3 regions of the Cutibacterium sp. LaCa_286 genome follow, and region 3 is predicted to be linked to each of the others. Evidence: riboswitches for the same ligand, from Rfam matches in the RefSeq annotation. Region 3 holds a riboswitch; each other region holds the start of a gene.

Region 1 (9,644 bases), 990 kb from region 3:
GACGAAATCTTCGGAATACTCCCAGGAGGCAATATCCAGCTGGGACGGACGAGACTCTTGAGGATTCACGCCCTCAAGCCTACCGGTATCCTCGAAGGCACACCGTCGAAGTCGGTTCAGGTGGCGGGTGCGGGCGGTTAGCATGGGTTCCACGTGCCAACGGAAGGTCTATGCCATGTCTGATCCTGTTTTCGGTCGTCTGTTGACGGCCATGGTGACTCCGATGACCGACGACTTCGCGGTGGATCTGGACCGTGCCGGGGAACTTGCCCAGCGACTGGTGGATGAGCAGGCCAATGATGGTCTCGTCGTCAATGGGACGACCGGGGAGTCGCCGACCACCACGGACGAGGAGAAGGCAGACATCGTCCGAACGACCAGACAGGCAGTGGGAGACCGCGCCCAGATCATCGCCGGGGTGGGGTCGAACATCACTGCTCACAGCGTGCGGATGGCCAAGCAGGCTCAGCAGGCAGGTGCCGATGGGCTGCTCGTCGTCACTCCGTACTACTCCAAGCCCACCCAGGAGGGCATTCGCCAGCACTTCATGGCCGTCGCGCAGGCCACCGACCTGCCGATCATGGTCTATGACATTCCTGGGCGCACCGGTACTGCGATTGCGACGCAGACACTCGTCCGGCTGGCCGATCACCCGCAGATCGTCGCCGTCAAGGATGCCAAGGGCCAGCTCGTCGAATCGGCGAAGGTCATGGCAGACACCACGCTGGCCTACTACTCCGGCGACGACGCCATCACCCCGGCGCTGCTGAGTCTGGGCGGGGTGGGACTGGTGGGCACCTCCACCCATTTCACCGGACGGCGGATGCAGCAGATCTTCCAGGCTCGCCTGGCTGGACGTCTGGACGAAGCCTTGGCGATCTATCGGGAGATCCTGCCGCTGCTCACCGGTGTGTTCGACCTGCCGGGGCTGACGATGGTCAAGGCTGGTCTGGCCCATCAGGGTTTTGACGTCGGACCGACGCGACTGCCCATGGTCCCTGCCACGGGCGAGCCGGTCGAACGATTCTGCGAGCTGCTCGACCGGATCGATCTGTGATCGCGTCCCGTCCGGTGCACCGCTAGAGTAGGAGCCATGTCCACCGCATCGCCCTCCGAGATCGGGGTTCTCATCATTCTGGGCGTGCTCATCTTCGGCCCGGAGAAATTGCCGGAATTCGCCCGCAAGGCCGCTCGCGTCACGCACTACCTGAAGAACATCGCCAACAGCACGCGTGACCAGTTGCGTGACGAGCTGGGCCCGGAATTCGCCGGCCTGGACTATCGCGACCTCAATCCCAAGAACTTCGTCCGCAAGTACGTCATCAATGGCATGCAGGACGACATCGACGATCTGCGCTCAGATCTGCACGACGTGCAGACGGCCTTGGACCTGTCCACGGTGGATGATCCGGCAGCGACGTCAGCGGTGTCCGAGTCGCAGAGCCAGGAGGAGAGCGTCGAGGTGGTGGACGGCATGGTGGTGCCCTTCGACGTCGAAGCCACTTGAGCTTTCCAGCGGACACGTGGCGGAAACTCCCGTGACAGGCGCTGCCGGGCGTCACGATGACGGATGTGCTCGTTGCCGGAGCAGCCTGAGTCGCCCAGGAAGGACGACGCCGATGGGGAAAACGTGGGTACCGGTGAGGTCGACTGACAGCGCTCCGACTGTCGGCAACGGGTCTGACTCAGCGAGGATGCGATACGCGGTGTGAATATTGATGAGGGGCACCGGACATGCCGGCACCCCTCGTCGTCAGGTGGGTACGTCGGGCTTCTCAGGCGTTGTTCGTCGGTGAGACGCCGAGGTGCATCCCCGACAGGCCACGGGGACGGGAGTCCAGATTCTTGGCCAGCTCGACGATGGCCTGGGCAGCCGGGGACTCCGGGTGTGCGGTGACGATCGGATCACCCTCGTCGCCGCCCTTGCGCAGCTCGATGTCCATGGGGACCTGGGCCAGCAGCGGCACCTCGGTACCCAACCGCTTCGACAGGGCATCGGCAGCCTCCTGACCACCGCCGGAGCCGAACAGGTCGATCCGGTACTCCTTACCGGTGTCGGGGGCGGTGAACGCCAGCCACGACATGTTCTCCACGACGCCGATGATCTTCTGGTTCATGAGGGCAGCCATCGTCCCGGCACGCTCTGCCACCTCGGAGGCGGCCTGCTGCGGGGTGGTGACGACGAGCACCTCGGCGGTGGGAACCTTCTGACCCAGGCTCATGGCGATGTCACCGGTGCCGGGTGGCAGGTCGAGCAGCAGGTAGTCGAGATCTCCCCAGTGCACGTCGGCCAGCAGCTGGGTGAGGGCACGGTCGAGGATCGGGCCACGCCAGGCGATGACGTCGTCCTTGTTGGGCTTCATCATGCCGATGCTGATCGTCTTGATGCCCATGGCCGGCACCGGCAGGAGCAGATCGTCCAGCGGGGTGGGGTGGGCGTCACCTGCACCGAGCATGTCGGGAATCGAGTGGCCGTAGATGTCGGCGTCCAGCAGACCGACCGATCGGCCCAGCCCAGCCAGGGCCAGGGCCAGGTTGACGGTCATCGACGACTTGCCGACGCCGCCCTTGCCGGAGGCCACGGCAATGACCTTGGTGGTGTTGCCCGGCTCGGCGAACGGGATGGTGGGTTCTGGGGCGCCACCACGAAGCTGCTCACGCACGGCGGCGCGCTGCTCGTCGGTCATGGACCCGAGCTCGACGTAGGCACCACGCACTCCGTCGACGGAGGTGGCTGCTTCGGTGACGTCCTCACGCAGGGTGTCCTTGAGTGGACATCCCGGAACCGTCAGGAGAATGCGAATGTAGGCGCGGCCGTTGTCGTCGACGGATACCTCGTCAACCATGCCGAGGTCGGTGATGGGTCGCCTGATCTCCGGATCCTGTACACGAGACAGCGCCTCATGGATCGCTGGGACAAGCGGGTTTTCGGTGCTCATATGCATTGTCTACACACCTGAGCACCGCCCGGGCAAGTTCTCCGGCAGCTGACCGATGCCGTCGGTACACGCCGGGAGCTCACTTGGTCGTCAGCAGGGCATCTGGCCCCGTAGGATGGCCGTACCCGAACCTGTGAGGTGACCATTTCATGCAGCCTGCCCACGTGTCGTCCCTGTTCCAGCTGGAGTATCCGAAGCCCGTTGTTGTCGTCAACGACTACGAGACGGCGCAGAAGGTGGTCGATCATCTCTCCGACAAGGAGTTCCCGGTGGAGAATCTGTGCATCGTCGGCACCGACCTGCGCAGCATCGAGCGGGTCATCGGCCGCAAGACCTGGGGCACGGTGCTCGGTCAGGGCGCCATCTCCGGGGTCGGTATGGGCCTGCTCGTCGGACTCATGATGTCGTTCTTCTACTCGCTCAACAGTCTGGTCGTCATGTTGCTGTCCGGCCTGCTCATCGGTGTGGTCATCGGCATGATCACCGCGGCCATCACGTATGCCATGAGTCGTGGGGAGCGCGACTACAACTCGGTGCAGCAGGTGGTGGCCACCCACTATGAGGTGCTCGCCGAGCACAAGGTGGCCCAACAGGCCCGCGACCTCGCGCTGGAGCTGCGCGAGGTGCGCGACCAGGTGTTCAACGCCTGACGTCTCAGCCCCAGAGGTCGGCGATCCAGGCCTCGACCTCGTCGATCTCGCGCGGGCAGTCCTTCGACAGCCACTCGGGCTCACCGTCGGTGATGCACAGGTCGTCTTCGATGCGCACCCCGATGCCCCGGAACTCCTCGGGAACGAGCAGGTCGGTCTGCTTGAAGTAGATGCCGGGCTCGTCGGACATGCACATCCCCTTGCGCAGGGGGCCGGAGTAGTCCTCACGGCGGGCCTGGGAGCAGTCGTGGACGTCCAGACCGAGATGATGGCTCGTGCCGTGCACCATCCAACGACGGAACTGACCGCCCTCGGGGGAGACGGCGTCGTCCACACTCACCGGAAGGATCCCCCAGTCGGCCAGGTACTCACAGATGACCCGGATCGCCGCCTGGTGGATCTCGGCGTGGTCATGGCCCACCCGAGCCACCTTGGAGGCGGCGTCCTGGGCATCCAGGACGGCTTGGTAGACCCGGCGCTGGGCCGGTGAGAACGTGCCGCTGATGGGCAGGGTACGGGTGATGTCTGCGGTGTAGAGGGAGTCGATCTCGATGCCGGCGTCGATGAGGATGAGTTCTCCGGGGCGCAGGTCGCCGTCGTTGCGCACCCAGTGCAGGGTGTTGGCGTGGTCGCCGGCGGCGCAGATCGAGCCGTACCCGACGTTGTTGCCCAGGTGACGGGCGTGCAGTCCGAAGATGCCTTCCATCCATCGCTCGCCGCGGCCGCGCCGCACGGCCTCGGGCATCTGACGGATCATGTCCTCGAATCCCACCTTCGACCTACGGCAGGCGTCGCGCAGCTGCTCGATCTCCCAGTCGTCCTTGCAGAATCGGGCGTCTGAGGTGAACTCGTCGAATGCCTCGTCGGCAGCTGCGTCGCCACGTCCAGAGGCGGTCTGACGGGCGACGTCGACCTTGTCGGTGATCGACGGATCGGCCTGACGGATGACGCGCAGCGGTGCGGAACCGCCCGGGGCCGAACTGCTGAGGGCGGCATCCAGCTCGGCGATGTCGCGGCACTGCAGGCCGGTCATCGTCGACATCTCCTCCAACGACTCGCGCTTTCCGACCCACATCTCGCCGTAGGTGGGATCGGCGTAGAACTCCCGATCGGTGCGCGGGGCGCGCGGTTTGAAGTACAGCACGTCGCGGGTGGTGGACCCGGTGGTGTCGATGACGAGCACCGCGTTGGGCTCCCGGTCGGTGCCCAGCCCGGAGTAGTAGACGAACGTCGTGTGTGGACGAAACGGGAAGTCGCAGTCGTTGTTGCGGGGCATGAGCACGCCAGCGGGGATGACGAGCACCTCGCCGGGGAACCTTGCAGCCAGGACGTCACGGTGCGTACGCGCCGAGGGCACCGAGTCCAGGGGCTGTGGCATGGTGGAGTCGTAGGGCTGCCAGCCGGTGGGGATGAAATCACGGAACGCCTGGGAGAACGGGGTCTGGCGTTTGGGGACCTTCTGCTCATCAGCGGCCTGGATCTGGGAACCGGCAGACCTGCCGGAACGATCAGTCACATCAGTCATGGAAACTCTCGCCTCTCCGTCGAATGTGCGTTGGGTGTCATTGTAATGAGCCGGGTCCAGCCGGATAGGCTGGCTCTCACGAGTTCAGCAGAGTCTGGTGGCCATGAGCTCCCCGGGTTCACAGTTGCAGGAGGTAGCGTGAAGGCAGCACCGCAGGACCAGTGGAAACTTCTCGACCTGGCAGAGACCGACCGGCTCATCGCCCGTAGGCGTCATGATCGCAAGGTCCTTCCCCAACTCGACGAACTCAGGAAACTTGCTGGCTCGCGTCAGAGCCTCGCCGAGGATCTTGTCGCCAAGCAGACGGTCGTCTTCGACCTCAAGGCCGACCAGAAGCGCATCGAGGGAGACCTTGCCCCGGCGAGGGCCCGTCTGGAGCGCAACCAGGCCACGGTGGATGCCGGCCAGATCGATCACAAGGCACTGCGCAGTCTCACCGACGAGATTGAGCACCTCAAGCGACGTATCGGTGATCTGGAGGATGCCGAGCTCGACATCATGCAGCGGGTCGAGGAGGCGGAAGCGGCTCAGGCGCAGGCCGACGAGGCTCGCAAAGCTCTTGACGGCCACATTCGCGAGGCGTTGGCGTCCCGGGACCATGACCTCTCCGAGATCGACGCCGAACTCAAGCGTCTTGTTGCGCAGCGCACCGCCCAGGCCGGGGCGCTCCCGGCCGATCTGCTCAAGCTGTACCAGACTCTGTTGGAACGTACCGGGATGGGGGCCGGCAGGTTGGAGCATGGCGTGTGCAGTGCCTGCGGAATCGTCGCCAATCCTGGCGACCAACGTCGCTACGACCAGGCCCCGGCAGACGAGGTGCTGCGCTGTGAGGAGTGCGACCGCATCATGGTGCGTCCCCTGTGAGACGACATCCCCTTTGAGGAGTGGGCTCATCCCCCTTGAGGGGGATGGTTCCCGACCGGGCGCTGCCCGAGGTGGGGCCGATCACGGTTCGGTGAAGGTGCGCGAGGTGCGAACGTCTGCCCCGACCAGGTGTGGTGAGCCCCATCGGCTGTCATGAAGCGGTGTTCACAGGCTAGAATGGATGTTTGGACGAGCCACCCGGGGTGATCGCGGCAGACGACGATCTGTCGAGGAAAGTCCGGGCTCCACAGGGCAGGGTGGTGGGTAACGCCCACCCGGGGAGACCCGCGGGACAGTGCCACAGAAAACAAACTGCCGAGAAATCGGTGAGGGTGAAACGGTGAGGCAAGAGCTCACCGCGGCATCGGTGACGGTGCCGGCACGGCAAACCCCACCCGGAGCAAGGCCAAGAAGACCGTGAGGTCGCGGACGTGTTCGAGGGCTGCCCGCCCGAGCGCCCGGGTAGGCCGCGCAGCTGCAAGGCTGGAGGGCGTCGGCAACGGCGTTCACAGATGGATGATCACCGGCCCCGATGGGGTCACAGAACCCGGCTTACAAGGGTGGCTCGTCCCTTTTCAACCAGGGACTTGTGGTGGGTTGATGGGTTCTGTGTTGCAGCAAAGCTTCTGGCGATGATGGGTGCTGAACGGTACAGAAAAAGACGAGACGTAGGTGTCACGCCTATAGGGACGTCTGCCATGAGGGTGTCTAAGGATTGGCTGAGTTGCGAAACAGGAAGAAGAATTTCTTTTCTGGGGCGTACACGGATTAGTATGTGGCAGTCAGGTTGCTGGAGATTCTCCGGCGCAGGAATCCGGTGAGAGACCGGAGCTGACGCGCAGCGGTATGACTGATCCACCCGACTCGAGCCACTGGTGCCACTGGTACCGGGAAGGTGTCGGAAAACGGAGATGAGGTTGAGCCCGAAGACCACCTGACAACGTCCTGTCGGTCCCCGGCCGCGAACGCCGGTCACAGAAAGCTGGCTTCTCATGCCCATGTGCTCATCCTTGTCACATCGCCTCGTCATGGGGTTGGTCGTGCCCGCCACTCTGCTCGCTGGCTGCGCAGGTGCTCCCGAAGATCCCGTTTCCAGCGAGCCATCCTCTGCGTCGGTGTCCCAACCGTCCGCAGATCGTGTGGAAGTCACCAACTGTGGTCAAAAGATCATTCTCGACAAACCTGCCACCAGGGCTGTAACTCTCAACCAAGGTGCCACGGAGGACGTCCTGGCCATCAATGGCGCATCAAATCTGGTTGGGACGGCCTACCTAGACGGCGAGATTCCTGCCAAGTGGCGAAAGTCCTATGATTCGGTCAAGGTGCTGGCCAAGGAGTATCCGTCCAAAGAGACCTTCTTGGCTGCCAAACCCGATCTTGCTCTTTCCTCTTTCTCCAGTGCCTTCACCGACAAGGCTGTCGGAACCCGGGATGAGCTCGCGAAGCAGGGAATCGCCACATACATCAGTCCCTTCGGATGTCCCAAAGGCACTAAGTCAGCCGAGACAACGTGGGGCAATGTCTGGAAGGAAATGCGCGAGGTCGGATCCCTCATCGGGGCTCAGGACGGTGCCGACACTGCGATCACCAAGCAGCATGAGTACCTGCGGGACGTGACTACACACAAGCACGGTACCGGAACCTCGATCGTGTGGTTCGATTCTGGGGACAAGACCCCGTTCATCGGTGCCGGTCACGGTGGCCCACAGCTGCTCATGGATGCCGTGGGAGCCAAGAATGTCTTTGCGGACGTCGATGGCGGATGGGCCGATGGCTCCTGGGAAAAGATTGTGGCCTCCGATCCGGACGTCATCGTCGTTGCCGATGCCAAATGGTCCACCGCGAAGGACAAGATCGCTTATCTCAAGGGCGATCCGGTTCTCAAGCAGATGAGAGCTGTCAAGGAGAACAAGTTCGTAACGGTGCCATTCTCCCAGAGTACCCCGGGTGCCGAGCTGATCGACGGTGCCAAGACTCTCAACGATGGTTTGGCAGAGATCGCTGGGAAATGATCCGCTCACGTAACTGGTTGTTGGCTGCCTTTCTTGGTACTGCCCTCGTTGCCAGTGCCTTGGTCGTACTGGGAGTTGGGGCAGTCCATGTGCCGGTTCACGATGTGATTCGGGTGGTTGCTCGACGATTTCGACTCATTAATGGCTCTGATGTCACCGTCCTTGACGATCGGATTGTCTGGCAGTTGCGCGCCCCGCGCGTCATTGGCGCAATGGCTGTGGGCGCTTTGTTGGCGATGTGTGGAGCGGTACTGCAGACCCTGACGGGTAATGACTTGGCCGATCCTTATTTGCTCGGCATTTCCAGTGGCGCCTCGGTCGGTGCGGTCTTCGTCCTCATCGTCGGGATCTCCAGCGCTCTGGGGCAGTCCGTCCTGATGACACTGGCCTCATTCGGCGGGGCGGTCGGGGCCCTTGTCATGGTGTTGGCCATGGCCACTGGTAAGTCTGGGGAGCTACCCGCCAGCCGGACGATCTTGGCTGGGGTGGCCGTCGGACAGTTGTGCGGGGCCGCGGTGTCCATGATGATCATGGTGTTCGGCGAGTCGAACGCCGCTCGATCAGCCCTGTCCTGGACACTTGGGTCGTTCACCGGTTTGAGATGGGGATCGACGATCACCCTGGCCGTCGCCACCGTTCCGGCCCTCATCGCCGGGATGGCGTTGTGCCACACTCTTGACGCTTTCGCCTTCGGTGACGTCAGCGCGATGTCCCTGGGAGTACCAGTCAACGCTGTGCGCTGGATGATCATGGTTGGCACCGCCCTGCTGACTGCTCTCAGCGTCGCCTTCGTCGGCCCCATCGGCTTCGTCGGGCTGACGGTTCCGCACATCGTGAGGTTCTGGACCGGGCCGCGGCACGCGCGGCTGTTGCCGGCATCTGCCCTCACCGGGGCACTGCTCATGGTGTGGTCAGACACTGCAGCGAGGTGCTTGCGCCCGGACACCGAGATTCCGGTCGGGGTCATCACGGCAGCCATCGGAGCCCCGGTACTGGTCATCCTGCTACGTCGTCAGGCGTCTCGATCATGACATCAACGACAACCGCTCTGCGGACCGAGAACCTTGGGTGGGGCGTCGATGACACGACGATCCTGTCCGGGGTCAACGTGGAGATTCGGCCAAAAGCCATGACGATGGTCATCGGACTGAATGGATCCGGAAAGACGACCTTGCTGCACCTGCTGGCGGGGTTGCGCAAGCCCAGCGTGGGACGGGTATGGCTTGGGGAGCGCGACCTTGCGAGGATCGGTGCCAAGGAGCGCTCCCAGGCGATAGCTTTGCTCGAACAGAATCCTTCGGCTCATGTGGAACTGACGGTTCGCGATGTCGTTCAGTTGGGCCGTATCCCGCACTTGGGAGGCTGGGGTATCGGCAACGTGAATCGTCGGAAGGGGCGTGATGGGGACGTCGTCGAGAACGCGATGGCGTCGACCGGGGTGGCTGATCTGGCCGATCGAGCGTGGTCGTCCCTCTCAGGAGGAGAGATGCAGCGGGTCCAGTTGGCCCGAGCCCTCACCCAGGAGCCTGAGATCCTGCTCCTGGATGAACCCACGAACCACCTCGACCTGCGTCACCAGATTGACCTGTTGGAGAGAGTACGCGGACTTGGTCTGACAACGGTGACCGTCATCCACGATCTTGACCTGGCCGTT
Region 2 (9,644 bases), 630 kb from region 3:
GTTCAAGGAGGGAGCGTACCTGCTGCGCCGCGACGATCCTGGTTCTGGCGGGTCCCAGGCCCTCGACCTGGCAAGTTGTCAGGGCGGATTCGTCGAGACGGTGTTCACCGAGCCGGGCCGCTACACCTTCGTCAACCACTCCTTCGTCGAGATGGAGCGCGGCGCACGTGGATTCATCGAGGTACGGCCATGAGCCACGACTGCTGAGCCGCCCGATCCACCAACGCCTCGCTGCCAGACCTGCGAATCCCTGGGCGACGACGGACGCCACCGATCGCCGTGAGAGACATGCGGGGCGGAACAACCCGCCACGAGAACTGGTTACCGCCACCATGAGCGATGTCACCGTAACCAGAAACGCAGAACAGTCCCGTTACGAAGCCCACATCGACGGCGAACTGGCAGGGTTTACGCACTACACGCAGCAGGACGACGTCGTCGTCATGGATCACACCGAGACCGAGGACGGCTTCACCGGGCGCGGCGTGGCAAGCCAGGTCGTCAAGTACGCCTTGGATGATCTGGCACGTCAGGGTGCCACAGTGCGACCGACCTGCCCGTTCGTCGCCTCGTGGCTCGACAAGCACCCGGATCACCCGATCACGGTACAGCAGGGCGGTCACGGGCAGCAGGGCTGAGCCACCACCCGACGTTCTGACTGAGCCACCTGTCTCGAGATCGACTCCCACCGCCGCGGAGCTCCCAATGCTGCAGGCTCTCTGCGACGCGGGGGCCGTCCTTGATGCACCCAGTGCGTCCGGGTCGGGGCCCCGATCATCCATGCCGAACCGGCCTGTGACGGCCGGGCGCACTGGTTGATCGCCGGGGCGCCCTGGTCGTCCGAAGCCCCTGTGCTGCCCGGGAGCACGGAACGCCCACCAGCCGACGGGCTCCGGCACCTCGCAGCTCAGTCGCCGAGGCTGGTACCCACTTCACGAGCGGCCTCCACCCACGGGTGGTCCGCCGGCACGTACTTCACCTTGCCGGCCACCTCCTTGAGGGCGACGGTGTCGGTGCCGGAACCCTTGGCGGCCACCATGATGCCGAAGCTCCCCTCCTGCACCATGCGGGCACCCATTGTGCCCAGCCGGGTGGCAAGCAGTCGGTCGTGGGAGCACGGCGTGCCACCGCGCTGGACGTAGCCCAGGATCGACACCCGAGACTCCAGACCGGTGGCTTCCTCCAGCTCGGAGGCGAGCTTGATGGTGTTGTCGCGCATGGAGGCCTCCAGATCGCGCTTGGCGCGTTTGGCCGCCGGTTTGGTCTTGGCACTGGAGTTGTCCACGAGGGCACGAGCACCCCGCAGGGCCATGGCGTCTGAGACGTCGCGTGCCCCCTCGGCCACGGCGATGACCGAGAAGTTGAGTCCCTGGCTGCGCCTCCTCTCCACGGCCTCGGCAATCGACTCGAGCTTGTAGGGCACCTCGGGCAGCAGGATGATGTCTGCCCCACCGGCGATGCCCGAGCCCAGGGCCAGCCAACCGGCCCGGTGCCCCATGACCTCGGCCAGGATGATCCGGTGGTGGGAGTGGGCGGTGGAGTGCAGCCGGTCAATGGCGTCGGTGGCCACCTCCAGGGCGGTGGAGAAGCCGAACGAGTCGTCGGTGCCGACGATGTCGTTGTCGATGGTCTTGGGCAGGTGGATGACGTTGAGACCGGCCTTGTGCAGTTTGTAGGCGTTCTTGGAGGTTCCACCCCCGCCAAGTGTCACCAAGGCGTCCAGGCCGAGCTTGTCGTAGTTGTCGACGATGGTCGGCACCATGTCCGTCTCCTCGCCATTGACGATCATGCGATTGACCTTGTCACGGCTGGTTCCCAAGATCGTCCCGCCCACGGTGAGGATGCCGGAGAGGTCGCGTTGGGTGAGGTCGACGTAGCGGTTCTGCGCCAGGCCCAGGAATCCGTCATGGAAGCCGACGAGTTCCATGCCGTACTCGCGGATGGCCGCCTTGCCGAAGCCACGGATTGCTGCGTTGAGGCCGGGGCAGTCTCCCCCGGCGGTGAGAATGCCGACTCTCTTGTGGTTTCCCATGCTTCCTCCCGGTCGCTCACACCATCGGTCGTCTCACACCATGTTCGCAGATGACATGGCAGGGATGCACACCCCGGGTGTGCGGGAGACGTCACACGGACTCAGAAATCTCAGGAATGCAGGGCGCAAGGGAATGCAGGCGAAAATCCTAGCATCACGATGTGGACGAGAGGTCAGACGCAACATCGGCCCCGACCAGTCCCGACACCGTGGACAGGCAAGACCAAGACACCGTGACAGGCAGGGCATGGACGTGCCCGGGAGTCAGCATCCATGCCGACTCACATGTGGGCCGCACACGTCAGCGAGGACGCTGGCGCCCTGCCAACCCATCGATCCCCTCCAGGGCGATCCGCCGTACCTGAGCGTGTCGGTGATGTCTGGCCGTCGCGAGACGTTCCGCAACGATGACTCCCGCCACCAGCGCTGCTGCCACCACCAGTCGTGCCTTCACACCAACCTCCTGTTGCACCACTCGGGTGCCACGTGTGCCGGAGCAACCAGACCGAATGTGACACATCCGGCGAAGAGTGGCCCCGACGAGTGACCCCAGGGCAATTCTGCTCCATCCACAGCAACTGACACACCGAGGCGAACAGTGTTCGCCCAACCGTCACACACGCGATTGAATGGCACGGTGAGCAGTCCCAGCCCAGCCGTACCTCATGAACCACCAGCCGTGCCGCACGAACCGGGCGAGATTCAGCGCCACGCCACCACCGTCGTCTCCCGAACCGACGCCGGGAGCCGCCATGCCGACCTCCAGGTGTCTCGGCTGCGCGACCTGCTGCTCGCCGACGTACCGGCTGGGCGTCTGGTCATCGCCTGTGACGCCGTCGGGGGCATAGGCTCACGGCCCGGGGACCCCTACCCGGCAGATCCGACGTGGTGTGCCCATCTGGCAGCGCGAGTACCACTGCTGGAGGTGCTGTGCGTGAGAGCCCGACCGATGATCCTCGTCAACACCCTGTGTCAGGACGCCACCTCGGCCCAACCGCTGATCGAGGAGTTCCAGCGGTGCGCGGTTGCCGCGGGGATCGATCCCCAGGCCGTCACCGGATCGACGGAGGACAACGTCATCACCACCCAGACCGGAATTGGGGTGACGGTCATCGGGGTACGACCGGACAGAGCCCCTGGCACGCCGGTTCCCGGCGAGGCTTCGGCGGCAGCGGCACAGGCGCAGGAAGCCGACGTGCTCGTATGCGTCGGCTCCCCGATCTCGGCGCCGGATGACGAGGTACGCCCTGGTCGGCGCGAGATCGTCACCCTGGACGAGGTGCGTGCGCTGCTGGGCTCGGGCCTGGTGCACGACTGTGTACCGGTGGGATCGCACGGAATTGCCTGGGAGGCCGATCAGATCGCCGTCACCGCAGGACTGCGGTTCGATCCCGGCAGGACCGATCTCGATCTCACGAAGTCCGGCGGACCGTCAACCTGCGTCGTACTGGCCTGCGCACCAGAAGACGTCAGCGAGCTGCGCACACATGTGAGCGACGACCGGCCGTGGACTCGGATTGGCACATTGCAGCCCCAGCACAGGGATTGACACCAGACATGCTATTTTGTGCGTGTCCCGGGTCGGACTCGGCCCGAGGTACTCCGCAGCGAGCGAAGTCGGTGCAAGTCCGACACTGTCGCGCAACGGTGATGCCCTCCAGCTCAGTCCGGTCGCCTCCCTGCGAAGTGGCATTCACCGACTCTCGCCGTAGGAGTCTGCCGAGCACACCGGGTGTGCCCCAGCGGGTCCTGCGACACGACTGCAGGAGACTTCATGGGTACTCCACTGCCGAGACGTGTCTCGGTCCTTCTCACCCTTCTCGTCGTACCTTCCCTGGCCCTGACGGGCTGCTCGGGCACGAAGGACGGCTCCACCTCCCCGAGCTCCTCGACGACCACCCCATCAGCTGGCACCGGTGCCAACATGTCCGGGTGCATCAAGTCCGGGGAGTTCGACAAGGACAAGGACTACTTCGGTGACAAGGTCACCTTCACCGGGGCCAGGAACGTCCACGTCAGCTATCACAAGTCCTACAAGGTCCTCACCCTCGGCAAGCAGGACAAACCGTCGCAGACCTTCGTGTTACTGCAGTGCGGTGCCCCCAGACCAACGCTCACCGGTGAGCTCGCCAAGGCCCCGATCATCGACGTCCCGGTCAAACGAGTCGCCGCCTCCTCCACCACCCAGATCCCGGTCCTCCACACCCTGGGATCCTTGGACGCAGTCGTCGGCGTCAACCAGCTCGAGCAGATCTATCGCGGACCGGCACGAGACGCCCTCGAGGCCCGCAACACGCCCAGCTACGGGTCGAGTCGGATGCAGATCGACACGGAGAAGCTCATCTCCCTCAAACCCGACGCCGTGCTGGCCGCCAGCTCAGAGGTGAAGGAGTTCAAGCAGGTGCAGTCCGCCGGCATCCCGGTGCTGCAGGACCTCGACTACCTCGAGTCCACCCCGCTGGCCCGAGCCGAGTGGATGAAGACCTACGGCATCCTCCTCAACAAGGAAGGCGCCGCCACGAAGAACTTCGACGGCATCACCAAGCGCTACACCGAGGTGGCGAAAAAGGCCAGGAACGCCACCGACAAGCCCAGCGTGCTCGTCGGCCAGGAGACCAAGGGGCAGTGGTACGTCCCGGGAACCGACTCCTACATGATCAAGTTCATGACCGACGCCGGAGCCACCGACGCCATGTCCCAGGCCGTCAAGGGCAACGGAGCCACCCCAACCGACGCCGAGGTCGTCTTCAAGTATGGCTCCAAGGCCGACTTCTGGCTCAACGGCAACTACATGTCCATGACGACGTGGCACGGCAAGGACGACGCCCTCAAGCAGAACCCGCGCTACGCGAACCTGTCGGCCTTCCAGCACGGCAACGTCTGGAACCCCAGCAAGCGCACTGCCCCAGACACCGGGAACGACTTCTGGCAGTCCGGGATCGTCCAACCCGACGTCGTGCTGGCCGACCTCACGTACATCTTCCACCCTGACCTCATGAAGGGGTACACGCCGTACTACTACACCAAGCTCAGCTGACCCTCTCAGCGGCGATGTTCGCCGCACCACCATCCCCTCACCTCCACTTGGGAGCAACCATGTCCATCAATCGTCTGGTGGCGGGCCTGGCCGCCACCACCATGTGCGTCGCCACCCTCACCGGGTGCTCACACTCCGAGAAGTCGGATTCCTCGGCGAACGCGCCGTCCAGCACGTCCTCCCAGCAGGGCTGCATCAAGAACTTCGACCCCTCGAAGGACTACTTCGCCGACAAGGCCACTTTCCGCGACGCCCGCGACATCACCGTGTCGTACCACAAGTCGTACAAGGTCGTGACGCTCAAGCACCCGTCGAACACCGCGAAGAAACCCGTGCAGTACGTCCTGGTGCAGTGTGGCGCCCCGCAGCCGAAGCTGAACGGTGACCTCGCCAAGGCGCAGAAGATCACCATCCCCACCACCAAGGTGGCGCTGGGTTCGACGACCCTGCCAATGAAGTTCCAGATGTTGGGAAAGCTGGACTCCGTGGCTGGCATGGTCAACGTCGACAGGGTGGGGAATGCGGACACCCGTCAGGCCCTCAAGGACCACAAGGTCGCCAGTTTCGCGGCAGGTGACAACGCCACCGAGATCAACACAGAGAAGCTGGCGGCGCTACGCCCGGACCTGTTCATCTTCAACCTCGTCAGTGGTAGCGACAACACCAGCAAGATCGACAAGATCAAGGAGATGGGCATCCCGGTCGTCGCCGAGCCGAACTTCCTCGAGAGCACCCCGCTGGGGCGTGCCGAGTGGATCAAGTACGACTCGCTGTTCGTCAATGCCGAGAGGACGGCGAACCAGAAGTACGACGAGATCGCCGAGAAGTACCATGCGACCGCGAAACGCGCCGCCACGGTGACGACACGACCGACCGTGCTCCACGGATCGCAGTACAAGGGCGTCTGGTACATCAAGCCCAACGAGAACTACGCCATCCAGTTCCTGCGCGACGCAGGTGGTGAGTACGTGTTCAAGGACCTCCACGGGGTGGCATCCAGGAAGATGGACACCGAGGCCATCATCAAGAAGGCCCACGACGCCGACTTCTGGATCGACGGGCCGGAGAAGTCGTCCATCCCGCAGATCCTCAAGGCCGACCCACGTCTGAAGTCGCTCAAGGCCCTCGACAACGGCAACGTCTGGGACGCCACCCTGCGAGCCGACCCGAAGCACGGCAACGACTACTGGCAGACCGGGGTCGTGCGCCCCGACCTCGTCCTGGCGGATCTGACGGCGATCCTGCACCCTGAGCTGGATGCCGATCACCAGTTCTACTTCTACCGCAAGGCCACCGCGAAGTGACTGCGACTCAGGATCTGATGCCGGGACGTCGCGGGAGACACGGACGTCACGAGGCACACGGCGAACGGATCAGGGGCACCTGGTGAACAGCCACCAGAAGACGCCACAGAACCGAGAGGCACCGGGCCGGGACGTACGAGGTCAGGATGGGCGGGGCCGGGACGTGCGGGATCACCGAGATGTGCGGAGCCGCCAGACGCAGGGACGACGCGGGCTGCCACTGCCGGTGCGTTTCACGATCCTCGCAACGATCTTCGTCGCCGTCACCTTGGCCGGCCTGGCGCTGGGATCGGTGAACATCCCGCTGGGTGACGTCATGACGATCCTCACCGGTGGCACCGACGTCGACCCAGTCTCGATGACGATCATCCGCGACGTCCGCGAGCCTCGTACCATCACCGCCCTGCTCGTCGGGGCGGCGCTGGGAGTGTCCGGGCTGGAGATGCAGACCCTGTTCCGCAACCCACTGGCCGACCCATACGTGCTGGGTATCTCCTCGGGTGCCAGTCTGGGCGTCGCCCTGGTGGTGCTGTCCACCTCGGCATCGGCGGGGGCGGCCAGCTTCGCCTCCGGGCTGGGAATCGGGCCGGACCTGTTGGTCATGGTCGCCGCGGCACTGGGGGCAGCCGTCGTCCTGCTCATCGTCATGCTGGCAGGACGATTCATCCACTCCTCGACGATCCTGCTGCTGCTCGGCGTCATGATCGGATACTTTGTGTCGTCGGGGGTCACCGTGCTGTTGTCACGAGCCAGTCCGGAGCTCATCGCCCAGTACACCCGCTGGCAGTTCGGCAGCTACCACGGCGTGACGTGGCAGAACCTGCGGGTCATGGTGCCGATCATGGTGGTCATGATCCTCGCCAGCCTGCTGCTCGCCAAACCGCTCAACGCACTGCTGCTGGGGGAACGTTACGCCCAGACGATGGGGATGAACCTCAAGGTGGTGCGCACCCTGCTGGTGGCCAGTACCGCGATCCTCGCCGGCGCCGCCACCGCGTTCTGCGGGCCGATCAGTTTCCTGGGCATCGCAATCCCACATCTGACGCGTGGGGTGCTGGGAACGGCCGATCATCGTCATCTGCTGCCCGGATGCATCCTCACCGGCGGATCCCTGGCATTGATGGCCGACATCTTGGCACAGCTGCCCGGCGACGACGTGCTGCCCGTCAACGCCGTCAACGCGGTGTTCGGGGCGCCGGTCGTCATGATCATCCTGGTGCGCTGGTACCGAGAGGCGGAGGCGACATGACCGGTCTCACACTGTCGAACCTGACGGTCGGGTACCGTTCGGGCCGCCACGTCACCACGGTGCTGTCGGGGGTGACGGGGTCGGTGGGTGCCGGGCAGATGATTGGGCTCGTGGGGCCCAATGGTGCCGGAAAATCCACCCTGCTGCGCTCGGTGGCCGGGCTTCAGCCAAGCCTCGGCGGCGAAGTGCAGGTCAACGGCACCCCGACGTCACGGATGTCGCGCCGTCAGGTCGCCCGGGCCCTCTCGACCGTCCTCACCGACCGGGTGTCGGTGGCCCGGCTCACCTGCCGCGACGTCGTCTCACTGGGGCGTCATCCACATTCGGGCATCGGTGGGCGGCTGCGGCCTCATGACCATGCGGTCATCGACGAGTCGCTGAGGGCGGTGGGCGCCGCCGATCTGGCCGAAGCCTTCATCGGGGAGCTGTCCGACGGTCAGCGTCAACGGGTCATGGTGGCCCGCGCCCTGGCCCAGGAGCCGTCCATCCTGTTGCTCGACGAACCGACCTCCTTCCTCGACCCGCCGGGCAGAATTGCCCTGCTCGGTATGTTGCGCGAGGTGTGCACAACGCGCACCATCGCGGTGGTGGTGTGCAGCCATGACATCGAGGCGGTGATGCGTTACGCCGACATCCTGTGGGTGGCTGGGCGTGACACCGACGTGACAATCGGGGCCCCGGAGGATCTGGCCCGGGACGGTTGCCTGGAGGAGGCCTTCCGCACCGAGGGAATCACCTTCGACCTGCGCACCCTCACCTTCTGGCAGTCCGACGAGGGGCGCCCGAGGGCAGTGGTCGCCGGAGCAGGCACGGACGCCGACCTGGCCCGTCACACCTTGGCACGGGCTGGGTATCGAGTGGTGGAGGAATCCCTCGCCACCACGGGCACCGATCTGGCCAGTGCTGGTACGAGCAGTACTGACGAGGGCACCACCCCACTCACGGTACGCGTCGTTGCGGGCGGCTGGGAGGTGGACGGCACGGTGCTGCCAACCCTGGCCGACCTGCACGAGCTTCTCGTTTCGCACCGGGAGGGCTGTTGCGCTTCCCACCGCGGCCGGGGAGGCACGTCGGCGCAGCTCAGACGAGGCACGGCTGACGATAGGCGAGGGTGCAACATCGCCGGGCAGGGGGCCGCTGGAGAGGAGACGGCCACCGCCCCCGACCCGGGACGTTCCACGGCTCATCGAATGGACGCAGACCCACCAGACGCAAAGAGTCGGTCATGACCGTCCGCTACCTCGTGCTGTGGCCCACCGCCGCCTGTGACCTCGCCTGCCCCTACTGCTACCGACGAAACCGCCGGGGCGGCCGGATGAGCCTTGAGGTGGCGGACGCGGCACTGGATCTCGTCGCCGATGGCGTGCGCGGCACCGGTCGGCCTGCCCACGTCCAGCTGGCCGGCGGGGAGCCGACCCTGGTGCCGGACCTCGTCGAGCACGTCGCCCGCCGGGTCGCAGCCATTCGAGGCGGGCGGGTCACCTGCGGCATACAGACCAATGCCACCCACCTCGATGGCGACATGGTAGCCATGCTGAGACGCCATCGGGTGCGTGTCGGGGTGAGCCTTGACGGGCCGCCACAGGTGCAGGAGCAGGCGCGTGGGTCGGCAGCCTCGACCTTCCGGGGCCTGCTTGAGCTGGCTCGAGCCGATGTCCCGGTGCGAGTGACGACGGTGCTCTCGGCCCTCAACGTCGACCACCTGGGTGAGCTGGCGGTCACCCTGGGCGGACTTCCCAATGTCACCGGGTTCGGCCTGGACCCGTTGGTGCCGATCGGCAGCGCTGCAGGTCGGGAAGATCTGGTGCCGTCCGAGGAGGCCGTCGTCGCGGGGGTCACCGCCCTGCACCGATGCCTCGCGCAGGTCAACGCGATGCGGACCGACCCGTTGCGCTGGCGTGAGCTGGAGACCGTTCGGGCAGCGCTGCGTCACGCGCCAAGCGGTCCCACTCGCCCCGGGCCAGGACAACCGCGTCCACCAGCCACCGGGGAAACGTCCCGGATCCGATCCACATACCCCTG
Region 3 (9,644 bases):
GTGTGGCCTCGACCAAGGGATTCCTCACCCAGGTCGTCGCCTGCTACCTGCTCGGCCTCTACCTTGCCCAGGTGCGTGGCATGAAGTACGGCGACGAGGTGCGTGCCATCATGACCGAGCTGGAGTCCATGTCCGAGAAGATCCAGCAGGTCCTCGACGGTATCGAACCGGTCCACGAGCTGGCACGTCAGATGGCCCGCAAGGACGGGGCCGTGTTCTTCCTGGGGCGTCACGTCGGCTACCCGGTGGCGTTGGAGGGTGCCCTCAAGCTCAAGGAGATCGCCTACATGCACGCCGAGGGATTCGCCGCCGGCGAGCTCAAGCACGGCCCGATTGCCGTCATCGAACAGGACACCCCGGTCTTCGTCATCGTGCCTCCGGCGGGACGCGACCAGCTGCACGACAAGGTCGTCTCCAACATCCAGGAGATTCGAGCCCGTGGCGCACGCACCATCGTCCTGGCCGAACAGGGGGATGAGACGGTGCGGTCCTTTGCCGACACCCTCGTTGCGCTGCCGCGCTGTTCCACCCTGCTGCAGCCACTGGTGGCCACCGTCCCGCTGCAGGCCTTCGCCTGCGAGCTCGCCACCGCTCTGGGACACGACGTCGACCAGCCTCGCAACCTGGCCAAGTCGGTCACGGTGGAATGAGCCTCTGAAGACCTCCCACTCACCGGGCATCGGCTCATGGCGCGCATGAGTCGATGCCCAGCTGCTTGAGTGGGCAGGGTGGGACACCCGACGATTCGGACGCACGAACCCCCCACTTTTTGGCCGGCCGCCCCGTCCTCGAACCCTGCTGGGTCCCAGTTGCGGTCGGTCCCCATACGGACGGGGACACCCGTCCCATGTCGAGGTGCAGAAGAAGCTCCGAAACCCACCCGCGTCAAACGATCCTTGTGCATGTCTCCATGGGGCGCAGAAGGGGCCTCACTTCCGCCCGTACCGGGCTGGGGGAGAGACATCACTGTGATGGCTTGTGCGCCTCGATGATGAATTTCTCTCCCTGATGGGCATACTTCCAGTACCCGAGATGGCGCCGACTCATGCGGTACCGATCCGGTTCGGTGGTGACGCCCATGAAGCCTGCCTCTCTCAGCAGGGGGACGTCGGTGGCTGGGCGCTCCCGGTGTCTCGAGGGCAGGTTCGCGGTCGGGTCGGAGCCGTCGTCACGGGCGTGACCACTGCGTCGCCCCTCGGTGAGCATGATGAGACCGTTGGACAGCGCCTGCCAGATCGAGTGCCTCACCCCGGTGCGATCAGTGCGGTAGTTGCCGTCGTAGACGAGGACCAGGCCGCCGGGGCGCAACACCTGGAACCAGCGTCGATACGCGGCCGCCGGATCGTGGAGGGTCCACACGACGTCACGGGAGACCACGGCGTCCACCGAGGAATCCGCCACGCCGTCCAAGGTGACGACGTCGCCATGCCGCACGTGGGGCTCGATCCCGTACCAGGTGAGATTGCGCCGTGCAGCCCGCAGCATCCCCTCCGATGCGTCCAAGGAGGTGACGCGATGGCCCAGACGACTGAGCATGATCGAGAAGAATCCGGGGCCGCAGCCGACGTCGAGGACGTCGCGTGGCTCGTCCCCCAGACGCGTGTCGAGCTCGTGACGCCAGTGATCGACGTCCCTGGAGTTGTGTAGCTCGCGAGAGACGATGCGGTCGTAGTCGTCGGATGCATCGGTCCACATGTCGGCAATGCGGTCGGTGTTCACCATGGGCACTCCTGTCCTGTCAACGTTTCCGTGTGGTCACGGGGCCTGCGGTTCGTGAGAGGTGTGGCTGCGTCATGACGCGATGAGTTTGGCCAGCTCCTTGGCCCCCTCGATCGACAGCGGAGACGCTGGATCGGTGAGGGAGTAGGGCATGGTGATGACATGCCCCTTCTTCACCGCCTTGAGCTGCGAGGCCCCCTTGGCATGCTCGAACGTCGTCTTGATCGTGTCGGCATTGCTGGATCCGCTCAGCAGCAGGATCCAGTCCGGGTTGCGTTTGAGGAGGTCCTCCATGCTGATGTCGAACACCCGGGTGCGGTTGTCCGCGTAGGCGTTCTTCAGGCCGTTGACATCGAAGGCGGCTTGGGACATGCTCGAGCGCCCGTAGGCGTACATACTGGAGCCATCGTCGGACAGCCACAGGGCGGCGGCGCTGACACCCTTGCCGGCGGCATGCTTTGGCAGGTCTGCCGTCTGCTTCTTCAGAGCCTTGTTCAAGGTGGCGGCTCGCTCCGGTACTCCGAAGATGGCGCCCACCTTCGTCACCTCCTTGGTCACCAGGCCAAAATCGGCATGGTTCACCGGAGTCTGGTCATCGCAGTTGGCGTCGGGGGAGTAGAGCTTCACCCCGGCCTTGGCCAAGGCCTTGCGGTCGACTCCGAGGTCGTAGCCGATGACGAGGTCGATGTGGGCGTCCAGGATGCTCTCGGTGGAGACGCTCACACCTCCGGTGGCAAGGCTGGTGCCCTTCATCTGGGGTATGGCCTTGAGCTTGGTGGCGGTGTTGACGTCGTAGCCGGAGGTGTCGATCTTTCCGGCCCGTGCCGAGACCTTGTCCAGCAGGTCGAGCATGGACAAGGTGGGGGCGTCGGTGTCTTCGAGGAGGAGGACCCTTTTCGGTGCCTCGGTGAAGGTGAGCTTCTCCGCACAGCTCATCACCGTTGCTGGATAACCGGAGCTCGCGGATGCCGTCGCGGATGACGGGCCTGCCCCGGACTTCTCCTGGTGTGACGTGCCGCAGCCGGTGAGGCACATGCTGCTTGCCAAGGCGAGGGTGAGACCGGCAATGAGTGGATGGAGCTTCATGGGTGTTCTCTCCTGTTCGTGAGGGGTGACAGCTCACTTGTTGATGAGTTTGGCGACTTCCTGGGCTCCCTGGATCGACATGGGGGAGGCCGAGTCGGTGAGGGAGTAGGGCATGGTGATGACGTGACCGTTCTGCACTGCCTTGAGCTGCGAGGCGCCTTTGGCACGTGTGAAGGTCTTGGTGATGTCGTCGGTGTTGTACGCGTTGTTCAGCAGCAGTATCCAGTCCGGGTTGCGTTTGAGGAGGTCCTCCATGCTGATGTCGAACACTCGGGTACGGTTGTCTGCGTAGGCGTTCTTCAGGCCGTTGACATCGAAGATGGCTTGGACCATGCTCGAGCGTCCGTAGGAATACATGCTCGATCCGTCGGATGACAGCCACAGAGCGGCAGCGCTGGCACCTTTGCCGCGGGCATGTTTCGGCAAATCAGCGGCCTGCTTCTTCAGGGCTTTGTTCAGGGTAATGGCTCGCTTCGGTACTCCGAAGATGGCAGCTGTCTTCGTCACCTCCTGAGTCACCAGGCTGAAATCAGCATGGTCGACTGGTTTCTTGTCATAGCAGTAGGCGTCTGGTGCATAGACCTTGACCCCTGCCTTGGCCAGGGCCTTGCGGTCGACTCCTCGGTCGTAGCCGATGACGAGGTCGATGTGGGCGTCCAGGATGCTCTCGGTGGCGACGCTCGCCCCTCCACCCAAAGTTGTGGTACCACTCTTCATCTCGGGCAGGGACATGAGTTTGGTTGCGGTGTTGACGTCGTAACCGGTGGTGTCGATCTTTCCGGTGCGCATAGTCACCTTGTCCAGCAGGTCGAGCATGGACAATGTGGGTGCATTGGTGTCACCGAGAATGAGGACCCTTTTCGGTGCCTCGGTGAAGGTGAGCTTCTCGGTGCAGCTCATCACTGTTGCCGGATAGGCGGACGGTTGTGCCGTGGTGGCCGTCGAACTCGACTGGGCATCGTCCTCGTGTGCCGACGTGGAACAGCCGGTGAGGCACAGTGTGCTCGCGAGGGCGAGGGTGAGGCCGGCAACGAGTGGGTGGGTTTTCATGGTGCCTCCTGTGGGGCGGTCGACGCCGTGGTGGTTCAGCGTCTCGAATGGTCAGCTGCTGTGCTGTCAAGGGGATCGAAGAGGAGCCGGGGCTGCCCGGCATGGTCGATGCGGTGCACCTGCACCCCGTAGACCTGTGAGATGAGCTCGGGGTCGAGCACCTGCTGGGCGGGGCCGGATGCCACCAGACGACCGTGATCGAGCAGGATGAGCTCGTCGCAGCATCGGGCAGCCAGATTGAGATCGTGCAGGACGATGACCGTCGTCGCCGGAATGGTCGCCACCAGGGCGAGCAGGTCGAACTGGTGCCGGATGTCGAGGTGGTTGGTGGGCTCGTCGAGCAGCAGATGGTCGGCGTCCTGGGCGATGGCCCGAGCGATGAGCGCACGCTGCCGTTCACCGCCGGACAACTGGGTGATGAGCCGATCGGCCAGGTACGTTATGTCGACGCGAGCCAGCGCTGCGTCCACCATGCTGCGATCCTCGGCGTCCCCGTAACCAGCCAAGGAGCGGTGCGAGAGCCGTCCCAACCCCACGGCGTCGCGTACCGTGAGCGGCAGACCCTCGTCACGTTCCTGGGAGACGACGGCCACTGCTCGGGCAATGGCCCGCCTGGAGAGGCTGGTGACGTCCGAGCTGTCGATGAGCACCTCGCCACTGGCAGCCGGTAGGGCACGATACATGGCCTGGACGAGGGTGGACTTGCCTGCCCCATTGGGTCCGACGACACCGATGGTGCTGCCGTCTCCGGCGGACAGATCCACCTCGTCGACCACCACCCGATTGCCACGGCGGATCACCAGGGAATGTACGTCAATCATGGTGACTCCTCCTCACCCTCACCGCGCCGGATTCATCCGGTTGACGAGCACCAGGAGGAACGGCGCTCCCAGCAGTCCGGTGATGATGCCGATGGGTAGTTCGGAGGGGGCGAACATCGTCCGGGACACCGTGTCGGCCCACACCAGGAAGATGGCGCCGGCCAGCCCCGACGAGATGACGAGGGTTCGGTGCCCGTACCCGGTGAAGGAGCGCATGAGGTGCGGGATGATGAGGCCGACGAAGCCAATCCCACCAGCCATCGACACCACCGCCCCCACGGCTGCCGAGACCGGAACGAGGATGACGAGCCGAATCACCTGGGGGTTGATCCCCACCGCCATCGAGGTCTGATCACCGCTGGCCAGGGCATCGAGCCAGGGGGCGCACAACCACAACAGCGCCATGAGCACCGCAGCAATGCCCACCAGCCAGATGCTCTGGGTCCAACTCACCTTGGCCAGGGACCCCAGCATCCAGAACATCACCGAGCGTGCCGTCTCCGGGGAGTCCGCGGAGAAGATGATGAGATTCGTCACGGCCTGGAAGATGAACCCGACCGCGATACCGGCCAGCACCAGGGTGAGGGCTGAGCTGCCGCGTCGACCGCCCACTCCCAGCACCAGGGTGGTGGCCACCAGGGCACCGACGAAGGCCAGGCTGGCCACCCCCAGTGGGCTCGACATGCCGATGAGGACCATCGCCGCCGCAGCGCCCGTCGACGCCCCCGAGCTCACTCCCAGCACGTAGGGTTCGGCCAGCGGGTTGCGCACGATCGCCTGCAGGGCGACCCCGGCCACTCCGAGTGCAGCCCCCACGCCGATCCCGGCGATGATGCGAGGCATACGGTTCTGCCAGACGATGGCGTCGGTGATGCCGTCCCAGGTCACCTGCGGGTGCAACCCCAGATGGTCGGCCAGCACGCCGATGACCTGGTTCCAGGGCACCGAGGCCGCGCCGAAGGCGATGCTTCCCACCGGGGTGAGGACGAGCAGCACGACGAGCAGGATGGTCCTGATGCGTGTGTGCCGCATGATCACTTCTTGAGGAGCTTGTTCAGTTCCACGGCTCCCTTGATGGACTGTGGGGTGGGCGGATCCGTCAGCGAGAATGGGATGACGACGACTTGGTTCTTCCTCACGGCCTGCAGCTGCGAAGCGCCCTTGTACTTGAGGAATGCTGGTTTGGTCTTGGCGATGTCGCCCTCCTGGGCGAGCAGGACGATCCACTCCGGGTTCCGTTTGAGGACGTCCTCCATCGTCGTGTCGAAGACGCGTTTCCTCTCGCCGTCGTAGACGTTGCGCAGGCCGTTGGCCTCGAGGATCGGCTGCACCATGCTCGAGGTGCCGTAGGTGTAGAACCCGCTGTTGCCGGGTTCCACCCACAGAGCGGCGGCGCTGTGCTGTGAGTCCTTGCTGGCCTGGGACGTGAGGTCCTTCACCTGCCCGGTGAGTTCGTCGTTGAGGGTCCTGGCCTTGTCGGGGACGCCGAAGATGTCGCCGATTGTGCTGACCTCCTTGGTGACGAGGTCGAAACTCGCGTGATCGGTTCCGGTGCCGTGCGGGCAGAACGTGTCGGGGGCGTACACCTTGACCCCAGCCTTGCGCAGAGCGGCACGGTCCAGACCTTCGTCGTAGCCGATGACGAGGTCGGCACGCTGGTCGAGGATCGTCTCGGTGGCGAGCTTGGCGCCGCCGGTGTCCAGCTCGGAGGAGGTGATCGTGGGCACGTCCGTGATCTTCTTCAGGGTGTCGGCATCATAGCCGTCGGCCATGACGTCCCCGGCTCGACCGATGATCGAGTCCATGACGCCCAGCTTCACCAGGATCGATGCGTCGGTGTCTCCCATGAGGATGACTCGCTTGGGCGGCGTGTCGAAGGTGAGGGTCTCGTCACAGCTTTTCACCTTCACCGGTGAGGAGAATGCCGAGGCGGATGCCGTGGCTGACGGGCTGCCGGCCCCGGATGAGTCCTCGCCGTGGGAACCGCAGCCGGTGAGCAGCATGGCGCCGACGAGTCCGACGGCGGTCGTCGCGAGCAATGGTGTGCTGTGCCCATGACGGAAATGGGCATCACGAGTGATGTGCATGTGGTGTCTCCTCGCACCTGGTGACCGGAGGGTAGCCACACGGTGTCCTGGCTCCCAGGTCGTTGCGCGTTCTCTGCCTTCCAGCCCCGGAAAAGGCCGTGACGTGTCTCGTCGGCGACGAGGAGAAGTGGCTCGCTGGTCACAGTTGCGGGAACAGCCCCGGACTCGCACCGGAGTTCCCGTATGGTTTTGGGCTCAGCATAACGAGATCGGGGGCGGAATTCCACGCATGGCTGAACAGCTCTCGGGTCTCCTCAGTGCCTTCCTTGCCTCGAGACGGAAGCTGAGGCTGCGTGCCAGTGGGGGTGGGGCGAGACTCGTCATGACGTCAGCACGAGCCCGCCGAAGCAGCCTGGTCTCGGGCGGCTAGGCTGGCCACATGATTGTCGGCATCGGCGTGGACGTCTGCGACCTGCAACGGTGGGAGGACGCGCTGGTCCGCCACCCGGGGTTGGTGCAGAAGGTGCTCACCCCTGCCGAGGGCAGTCTGTCGAAGCGCTCCCAGGCGGCCAGGTTCGCCGCCAAGGAAGCCCTTGCCAAAGCGCTCGGTGGGCCGGACGGTTTGCGTTGGCACGAAGTGGAGGTTGTCACCGAGCAGTCCGGCAAGCCGCGTCTGCATCTCACCGGAGGATCTGCCAGGACGGTGCAGGAGCGCGGTGTCACCGACATTCACCTGTCCCTGAGCCACGACGGGGCACTCGCCGTGGCATTCGTCATCTGTGAGGTGCAATGACTCAGTACGTGTGCACGGCGGCCGCGATGCGCGCTGCCGAACAGAAGCTTTTCGATGCGCATCCCGGTACCGATCTCATGGCTGTGGCTGCAGGGCAGGTCGCCGTGCAGGCACGAAGCATGCTCGCCGATCTGGGGTGCGGGGTGCGAGGCGGTTCGGTACTGGTGCTCGTGGGAGGTGGCAACAACGGGGGAGACGGTCTACTGGCCGCCGCCGAACTCGCCGATGAGGGATGCCACGTATGGATCTGTCCGGTGTTGGGCACCCCACATGCTGCTGGCTGGCAGGCCGCCCTGCAGGCAGAGTGTGAGGTGGTGACGATGGAGCAGGCCGGCCAGGTGTCACCGGATCTCGTCATCGACGCCGTCCTGGGGATTGGTGGTCGCCCCGGCATCCCGGACGATCTTGCTGGGCTGGGGGAGCAGCTTTCCTCGGTGAGCTGGCTCGCCGTCGATCTGCCCTCTGGTCTGGACGCCAATTCCGGGGCGGTCACGACCGCGCTGCGAGCCGATGTCACCGTGACCTTCGCGGTACGCAAGTGGTGCCATGTTGCCCCACCCGCCGCTGAGCGGTGCGGACGGGTCGACGTGGTCGACATCGGCGTCGAGCCCGGTGGCAGTGATGGCGTCCCGAAGTGTGCTGACGGTTGGACGAGTGTGGTCGACGAGGACGATCTCGCCCGGCTCTGGCCGGTCCCGGGCCCGGGAGACGACAAGTACTCCCGCGGTGTCGTCGGGATGGACACTGGGTCCTCCCAGTACCCGGGAGCAGCGGTGCTGGGTACGCTGGGGGCGCTGCGCACGGGAGCCGGCATGGTTCGCTACGTCGGACCACGACGTCCGGCGGACCTGGTGCTCGCTGCCATGCCGTCGGTCGTTCTTGCCGACGGCCGGGTGCAGGCCTGGGTGGTCGGCTCCGGCTGGGGGCAGGACGACCCAGCTGCGAATGGACGCCGTCTCCAGCAACGCTGTGCTGACGGCGTACCGATGGTCATCGACGCCGACGCCCTGTCCCTGCTGCCCGCTGAGCTCCCGGACGGCTGCCTGCTCACCCCACATGCCGGTGAGCTGGCGCGCATGCTCGGTGTCGACCGCGACGAGGTGCGTGAGAACCCGCGCGAGTCGGCCGCGGAGGCGGCGCGACGATTCGGCGCCACCGTCCTGCTCAAGGGGGCGATTCAGTGGGTGGCTGATCCGAACGAGCATGTGGTGGAGTCCACGCCGTCCGAGATTCTCGACGTGGCCGACCACCCGGGGGCGGGCCAGATGCCTGCCGGGCAGGCCGGTTGTGCCGCAGCGCTGCCGGGGCCGGCGTGGACCGGGCAGGCCGGCTCGGGCGATGTGCTGGCTGGTGTGTGTGGAACACTGCTCGCCGCTGGCGTGTCGGCTGGCTGGGCTGGCCTGTTGGGGGCAAGTCTGCAGGCGCTCACCGCATGCCGCCATCCCGGTCCGTGGTCGCCAGATCAACTCGCCGGGTTCTTTCCCGAGATCATCGGAGCATTCCGGCGGCCCAGCTTTCCGTGAGTCCGTGAGTGGGGTGGGGCACCGGGCCGTGAGCGTCACCGGAGATCAACGGGGCCCAGCTTTTTCGTGAATGGGCAGGGGCTTGGCGCCTCGGCCAGCTGACGTGGCGGAATCGGCGACTCAGCGGTGCAGCAGACTGATGGAGTGATCGTTCCGACGGGGATGGTGAGTGGCCGCAGCCAACAGACGATGACGGGCTGGAGCTGCGACCGATCCGATCCGGATGGCCTCCTCGTAGTGCCCGACGAGTTCGGCACACAGATGCCCCCAAGTGCGGTCCTCGATGGAGGCGCGAGCCGCCGTTCCCATGGCCCTGCGCTTGTAACCGTCACCGACGAGGTCGACGACGTAGCTGCGGAACTCGTCCATGTTGCCCGGCTCGTAGAGCCAGCCGGTGCGTGAGGGATCAATGAGGTCGATCGGGCCGCCGCGGCGCGGACTGATCACCGGAACTCCACAGGCCTTGGCCTCCTGGACCGCCTGGCAGAAGGTCTCCAGCTCGCCGGTGGAGCAGAAGACGTCCATCGATGCCACCGCGCGCGGCAGGTCCTCACCGCCCAGGCCCCCGGTGAAGATGGCACCCGGAATCTGTTTCTCGAGCTGGTCACGATCGGGGCCGTGTCCG

What was found. A riboswitch is a leader RNA that binds a small molecule or an ion and turns the genes downstream of it on or off. The one in region 3 is predicted to bind cobalamin.
Region 1: another riboswitch for cobalamin. It lies ahead of ACP8JZ_RS02685 (ABC transporter substrate-binding protein); the one in region 3 lies ahead of ACP8JZ_RS06965 (ABC transporter substrate-binding protein).
Region 2: another riboswitch for cobalamin. It lies ahead of ACP8JZ_RS00320 (ABC transporter substrate-binding protein); the one in region 3 lies ahead of ACP8JZ_RS06965 (ABC transporter substrate-binding protein).

What each region holds. Positions count from the first base shown of each region.
Region 1 covers NZ_CP191091.1:627,087-636,730, forward strand. Annotated here, with positions in the region: gene ACP8JZ_RS02645 (O-methyltransferase) at 1-69, opposite strand, end outside; gene dapA (4-hydroxy-tetrahydrodipicolinate synthase) at 176-1,057, shown strand; gene ACP8JZ_RS02655 (sec-independent translocase) at 1,094-1,507, shown strand; gene ACP8JZ_RS02660 (Mrp/NBP35 family ATP-binding protein) at 1,776-2,939, opposite strand; gene ACP8JZ_RS02665 (YflT domain-containing protein) at 3,089-3,589, shown strand; gene ACP8JZ_RS02670 (aminopeptidase P family protein) at 3,594-5,114, opposite strand; gene ACP8JZ_RS02675 (zinc ribbon domain-containing protein) at 5,253-5,978, shown strand; RNA gene rnpB (RNase P RNA component class A) at 6,170-6,549, shown strand; cobalamin riboswitch at 6,746-6,930, shown strand; gene ACP8JZ_RS02685 (ABC transporter substrate-binding protein) at 6,971-7,990, shown strand; gene ACP8JZ_RS02690 (FecCD family ABC transporter permease) at 7,987-9,021, shown strand; gene ACP8JZ_RS02695 (ABC transporter ATP-binding protein) at 9,018-9,644, shown strand, end outside.
Region 2 covers NZ_CP191091.1:79,260-88,903, reverse strand. Annotated here, with positions in the region: gene ACP8JZ_RS00345 (multicopper oxidase domain-containing protein) at 1-193, shown strand, start outside; gene ACP8JZ_RS00340 (GNAT family N-acetyltransferase) at 333-638, shown strand; gene ACP8JZ_RS00335 (6-phosphofructokinase) at 908-2,032, opposite strand; gene ACP8JZ_RS00330 (hypothetical protein) at 2,334-2,486, opposite strand; gene ACP8JZ_RS00325 (transcriptional regulator) at 2,733-3,581, shown strand; cobalamin riboswitch at 3,594-3,729, shown strand; gene ACP8JZ_RS00320 (ABC transporter substrate-binding protein) at 3,957-5,069, shown strand; gene ACP8JZ_RS00315 (ABC transporter substrate-binding protein) at 5,129-6,373, shown strand; gene ACP8JZ_RS00310 (FecCD family ABC transporter permease) at 6,453-7,622, shown strand; partial or broken gene ACP8JZ_RS00305 (ABC transporter ATP-binding protein) at 7,619-8,656, shown strand; gene ACP8JZ_RS00300 (radical SAM/SPASM domain-containing protein) at 8,848-9,644, shown strand, end outside.
Region 3 covers NZ_CP191091.1:1,616,926-1,626,569, reverse strand. Annotated here, with positions in the region: gene glmS (glutamine--fructose-6-phosphate transaminase (isomerizing)) at 1-650, shown strand, start outside; gene ACP8JZ_RS06990 (class I SAM-dependent methyltransferase) at 964-1,722, opposite strand; gene ACP8JZ_RS06985 (ABC transporter substrate-binding protein) at 1,792-2,805, opposite strand; gene ACP8JZ_RS06980 (ABC transporter substrate-binding protein) at 2,839-3,855, opposite strand; gene ACP8JZ_RS06975 (ABC transporter ATP-binding protein) at 3,891-4,676, opposite strand; gene ACP8JZ_RS06970 (FecCD family ABC transporter permease) at 4,695-5,708, opposite strand; gene ACP8JZ_RS06965 (ABC transporter substrate-binding protein) at 5,711-6,763, opposite strand; cobalamin riboswitch at 6,804-6,945, opposite strand; gene ACP8JZ_RS06960 (holo-ACP synthase) at 7,143-7,496, shown strand; gene ACP8JZ_RS06955 (bifunctional ADP-dependent NAD(P)H-hydrate dehydratase/NAD(P)H-hydrate epimerase) at 7,493-9,019, shown strand; gene ACP8JZ_RS06950 (glycosyltransferase family 4 protein) at 9,140-9,644, opposite strand, start outside.